2 linked regions of the Glaciimonas sp. PCH181 genome follow. The protein of the gene in region 1 interacts with the protein of each later gene in a pairwise test. Links are inferred from orthologs where the notes say so. Each region holds a gene or a part of one and is shown on either strand. Other genes may lie near its edges.

Region 1 (2,864 bases):
ACCGCGACAAAATCTAATCCCTGTGCCTTGTATTTATTATAGGTTTCGATCATTTTCGGCATTTCACCAACGCAAGTCGTGCAGCTGGTAGCCCAAAAATTGACCATGACAACCTTACCACGCAGACTTTTCAGCGAGACCTTCTCGCCTTGAAGATTGGTGAAGCTGACATCCGGCGCAGGACTTTTATGGGAAAAAGACAGCGTCGCAAACGCGCCTATCGCCACTGCAACAATCACGACAGCGAGCTTTATCCAAAGTCGCTTGCGTGGTGCTGCATTTACGTCAGTTTGCATAAATATCCCATACGGATCAGGCTAAGAAGACCCTTATTATAATCATCTGTTTGCAGCTTTGCTGGATGACTTGTTTACATTAACAACTCAACAACTATTGCAAACCCTTCGTGTTCAAATTCAAGCACAACGGCGGAATGATCGCCAAAAGCAGCCGTGTCGAGCAAACCACACTTCGCCATCGCAAAAATAGCCGCCGGATAAATAAATATCCCAGCGGCTAAATAATTATCAAGAGAACCACGCCATCAAATCAGCCTGATTTTCTTTGCTGCTTACTGCCGTGGTGCAGTCGATAGTTGCGTCAACTCATCTTCAGTCATGTAGTCGAACACTTTAACGACTTTTTGTACGCCGCTAACGCCTGCTGCGATTTCTGCTGCGCGGCTTGCTTCACGTTCAGTAGCGCGCCCCATCAAATACACATTCCCGCGTTCTGTGACCACTTTAACCGCGTTGCCAAAAACATCTTTGGCGTCTAGCAGCGATGCTTTGACCTTGCTAGTGATGAACGTATCGTTAGAACGTTGCGAGAAGCTGGAAGGATCGCCGATGGCTAGCTCATTGACTACGCCATGCACGCCTTCGATGCTTTTAGCTTCTTGCTCTGCAGCAGCTTTAGCCGCTTCGTCGCGTACTTCACCGGTTAGCAGAACTTTACGATTGAAACTGGTGACATTGATATGGCTAGGATCGCCGACGACACCGGGAAGCCGTGCTTCACCTTTAAGCGCAATGGTTTTGTCATCGGTTTGTGCACCCAATGTACGTCGGTCTGTGGCAGCAAACCCGCCCACAACCGCGCCGCCCAACAACAAACCGACACAACCGCCCAGACTCATTACCACCGCGCCGCATAATGCCACGGTTGCCAATGGGCGTTTCAACGTATTCCAACGACTTTGTACACTAATCATTCACATCTCCTCCAAATAAAGCGACATCGATGCCGTCGCATAAGCAGTGAATAGTCAGCAGGTGAACTTCCTGAATGCGCGCGGTCCGATCATGCGGCACACAGATATGCACATCTGCGTCGGTCAATCTTTGGTTCATCGCGCCGCCGCCTTTACCGGTCAACGCTACTACACGCATATCGCGCTCTAACGCTACATCGATCGCCGCCAGAATGTTGGCCGAATTGCCGGATGTCGTAAATGCCAGCAGCACATCGCCCGCTTGTCCAAACGCCTGCACTTGTTTAGAGAAAATTTCGTTGTAACTGTAATCATTTGCGATCGCGGTAATAATCGAAGTGTCAGTCGTCAGCGCCATTGCTGGCAATGGCAAGCGTTCACGTTCAAATCGTCCTACCAGTTCAGCCGCAAAATGTTGACTGTCGGCTGCAGAGCCGCCGTTGCCGCAACAAAGAATCTTGTTTCCATTCGACAACGCAGAAAACATTAGTTCCACTGCAGCTGCAATTGGTTGCACTAATTCTGCCGCAGCGTTGGATTTGAGTTCGGCGCTTTCTTGAAAATGCGCCAGGATACGTTGATTGATCATGATGGGCTGTTTATAAAAGAGTTAAATAGGGTAGCAGATTGCGCATTGCATGGCCGCTTTTGGTGTGTCGCGAAATTTGCCGGGAAGGGTGCAGTGTAAAACCTCACGCATCGAACGCGTTTTTTATCCATTCTGTGACATCTCCATCGATTGCGATGACATCAAAACGGCAAGCTGGAGGTTGCCGGTAACGCCGCAGAAAATGCTGTGCGGCAATAATCAACCGCCGTTGTTTGGTGGGTGTAACGCTCGCCGCCGCGCCACCGTGACGCTGGTTGGCGCGCTGTCGGACTTCGACAAACACCAGCGACGCTGAAGCGTCCGTCACGCCGGTATTGTCCAACATAATCAAATCGATTTCGCCACCTTTGCAGCCGAAATTGCGCTCGACAAGCTTTAATTTCCGCTGCTGTAAATAGTCTAATGCCGCGTCTTCCGCCAACTGCCCACTGATCTGACGCGCGCTACGGCGTTCTGGCAGCAATGAGCGAAACGGAAGCGCATTAAAAATCTTCATAAATCTTCATCGTGACGCTTTGCTTAGCGACCATCAAGCGGCACAGCAACACCGTTTTCATAGACAGCGGTAGTTTCTGCACGATCGAAAGCAGGCGTGCCGACACCGAAACCGACATTCAGCTTGCCGGTCGCGCCATTGATTTGAAACGCCGGATTGCGTGCTGCGATCTGCCGCGTCACATTGTATGCATCGATTCCCAGCGCATACAACCGCGCCAGATCGGGGTTCGATGCACCCGTAGCGCCGCTGGCCTGACGCGGATAGGCCATCATCGACGGTTTATCCGCCATTAACAGCCACGGAATATCCAATAAACGCACGCCATCCAATCCTGCCAGCCGATTACTGTCATCCTTGCCGACTGAGTTCAATTGCGAAATCCCATACATCGGCGTATCGGCACCGACCGCGCTGCGCACTTGCAACGCCTGATCTGCCGTGAGCGCGACAAACAAGGCAGAAGGATTCTCTGTTTGTATACGTTGCTTGAGTTGATCCAGCGCGCCGGGATTGGCAACCCCTTGCGCCATACTCAACAGCAT
Region 2 (2,968 bases), 340 kb from region 1 along the record:
GCCATCGAAAAATGGACCATATTGAACAAATGCTTGAGCGTCTTTTGCGGCAGCGTGACCGTTGCGTTGTAATGCTCAGCCTGGGCAACTGTCGGAAACTCTTCGGCGGCCAGTGTTTGCAGCGCGAAACGCGATTTGCCGGATTGCACCGTCATGCGCTTGTTGCTTAATGTTAACGACACTTCGCCGGATTCTGGCAACGCGCGCAGAATATCGAGCAGCTTACGGGCAGCGACGGTGGTGGCGGCAACTTCAGCACCGCTACCGACATTTGCATTGGTCGTAATTTGCACTTCAATGTCAGTTGATAGAAAAGAAACTTTTTCGCCGTCCTTGCGTATGAGGATATTGGCCAGAATCGGCAATGTGTGCCGACGCTCGACAATACCGCTCACGATCTGCAGTGGCCGGAGAAGAGTATCTCGGTGGGTTTTGACCAATTGCATAGCTATATCCTTATTATCTGAAATTCAACAAATATCGCTTCATTTTACCCAATCTTAGTGGGCCTTGAACCAGTCTATCAATGTAACTTAATTCGACTACTTACGAATGACATCGCGATCAAATCTAAGGTTAAATGCCTGATTATTTATCACTTTTACGATCACACTGACATTCAACCAACATTTCAACCAGATAACTTATGCGTACTTCTACCCGTTTGTACTGCACAAAAAAACCACACTTATCGTGTCGTAATAATGTCGACGCGTAATGTTATCCACAGGCTGGCAAGCATTTCTAGTACTCATCGACGTCACAATTGCATATTGAAAAATTAACCTTTTAAGGTTTGCTCCAATACGTGCAATTCGTGATTACATTCGGGATTTTTAGTCCGATCACCGGCGATCTTGCGCACCGCGTGTAAAACCGTGGTGTGATCGCGTCCGCCGAACAATTCCCCAATTTCTGGCAAGCTCTTTTGGGTGAGTTCTTTGGCCAGATACATCGCAATCTGACGTGGCCGGGCGATATTCGCGGGGCGTTTTTTGGAATACATATCCGCGACTTTGATATTGAAGAAGTCGGCGACTGTTTTCTGGATATTTTCGACGGAAATCTGGCGATTCTGCACAGATAGCAGATCTTTCAGCGCATCCTTGACGATATCAATCGTGATGTCTTTACCATGGAAACGGGAATAAGCCAGGATTTTACGCAGCGCGCCTTCCAGTTCGCGGACGTTGGAACGCAGATGTTTGGCGACAAAAAAGGCTACATCGTCGGAGAATGTAACGCCTTCGGATGCCGCTTTTTTAAGCAAAATAGCCACGCGCATTTCAAGTTCAGGCGGCTCTATCGCGACGGTCAGACCGGAATCGAAGCGGGAAATCAAACGATCATCCATGCCGGTGATTTCTTTTGGATAAGTATCACTGGTGATAATAATTTGTTTCTTTGCGGCAATTAAAGCTTCGAATGCGTAAAAGAATTCTTCTTGGGTGCGACTCTTGCCACCGAAGAATTGAATATCATCGATCAGCAATAAATCTAGCGAATGATAGTACCGCTTGAAATCGTCAAAACCTTTACGTTGGTAAGCGGTCACTACGTCGCGAACGTACTGTTCTGCATGGATGTAGCGAATTTTCGACGAAGGATTATCGGCCAGAAGCTGATTACCGATAGCGTGAATCAGATGGGTTTTACCGAGGCCAACACCGCCATAAAGGAAGAGCGGGTTATACGAAACGCCCGGATTATTTGCGACCTGAATCGCCGCGGCGCGGGCTAACTGGTTAGCTTTTCCGGTCACAAAACTGTCAAAACTTAGTTCAGTATTGATACGCGACTGGTCGCGGCGCGCGATGACCGCACTCGATTCAGCCTGCGTATCCGGCATGCGATCATAGTGACTATTACCGTTGTTGTTGCTCATGCCACCATTGGAAAATGCTGGCGATGGGTTCGGATGCGCACCATCCAATGCAACCGGCATGGTAGAAACACTTGGCTTACGGGCAACATTAGTTCGCGGGTCCAGCATAAACTGCACGTCTATTGGCATTTCCCAAAATTCTGCTGCCAACGTCGTGATGCGGCTAGCAAACTGCGTTTTGACCCAATCGAGCTTAAATCGATTCGGCGCGGCAATGCGTAACCGTCCATCCTCATAATCAATAGGAGAAAGCGGTTTTATCCACGCGCTAAATTGTTGCGGCGTCAACTCCTGCTCCAGCTGGGCGGAGCAACTTTGCCAGAAATTTTCCATGAATCGTCTTAGTGAAAGGGTGTGGAAGGGAGATCATTGCGCATCAGGCCGAGCTTTTAAAAAGCGACCTGAAATTTACTGCACAGACTCGGCGTCCCCCATGATTAAGGCTTATGCGCGGCTCGATTTTCATTATTTACACGAGTAAATATCGATTTCTGCGCTGCTCTTTGCTTCACGGATGGCTATTCGTTACAGGCCAACAACAGGCTCTGAAGATATCGCTATAAGAGCGCACACATGCCACAATAAGTCGCTATTCTACCCTTGCTCGGCAAAGTTATCCACAGGCACGGCGTTTACTTTTCTGTGTGCAGGGCTACAGGGCTGCACATCAAAAATACGCTAAGTGATTGACAAACAAGCGGAAAATGCGTTCTAATCCAAGGTTCACTGCCCGTTGAATTGCGAGATTGCAATCCTGGCTGCCTGAATTGACTGCGCCGACGCTGTATTAAACACATTAATGTGGTGCGGGCCAGATCGAACAGCAGGCAACGCGCAAAGTGTAAAGATCCGATTTATTTCTGCTGATTAGCGAGACCATAATGAAACGTACTTATCAACCTTCCGTTGTGCGCCGTAAACGTACCCACGGCTTCCGCGCACGTATGGCAACCCGTGGTGGTCGCGCTGTGCTGAATGCACGTCGCGCCAAAGGCCGCAAACGTCTAGCAGCTTAAGCCGTTCACCCGGCGCAGCTTGCGTGACAGGCGACCGTTCAGAGATCTCTTCACAGAGTTCTGCCCT

What was found.
Region 2: the proteins of C7W93_RS20065 (region 1) and dnaA interact in binary tests that used the Escherichia coli proteins (3 or more experiments, as listed by UniProt). The link is inferred for Glaciimonas sp. PCH181 from one-to-one orthologs.

The regions. Positions count from the first base shown.
Region 1 is NZ_PYFP01000002.1:1,514,009-1,516,872, reverse strand. Bases 5-2,859 are described here. They hold C7W93_RS20065 (phosphoheptose isomerase), read right to left. Parts: upstream 1,803-2,859; coding sequence 1,206-1,802; downstream 5-1,205. Other genes in these bases: C7W93_RS20055 (penicillin-binding protein activator), read right to left, coding at 2,343-2,859; C7W93_RS20060 (YraN family protein), read right to left, coding at 1,906-2,319; C7W93_RS20070 (BON domain-containing protein), read right to left, coding at 572-1,213; C7W93_RS20075 (peroxiredoxin), read right to left, coding at 5-296. Also shown: more of C7W93_RS20075, read right to left, coding at 1-4; more of C7W93_RS20055, read right to left, coding at 2,860-2,864. UniProt on the Escherichia coli protein: Required for the timely initiation of chromosomal replication via direct interactions with the DnaA initiator protein.
Region 2 is NZ_PYFP01000002.1:1,177,053-1,180,020, forward strand. Bases 1-2,959 are described here. They hold dnaA (chromosomal replication initiator protein DnaA), read right to left. Parts: upstream 2,219-2,959; coding sequence 782-2,218; downstream 1-781. Other genes in these bases: dnaN (DNA polymerase III subunit beta), read right to left, coding at 1-446; rpmH (50S ribosomal protein L34), read left to right, coding at 2,767-2,901; C7W93_RS18535 (ribonuclease P protein component), read left to right, coding at 2,925-2,959. Also shown: more of C7W93_RS18535, read left to right, coding at 2,960-2,968. UniProt on the Escherichia coli protein: Plays an essential in the initiation and regulation of chromosomal replication. Binds in an ATP-dependent fashion to the origin of replication (oriC) to initiate formation of the DNA replication initiation complex once per cell cycle.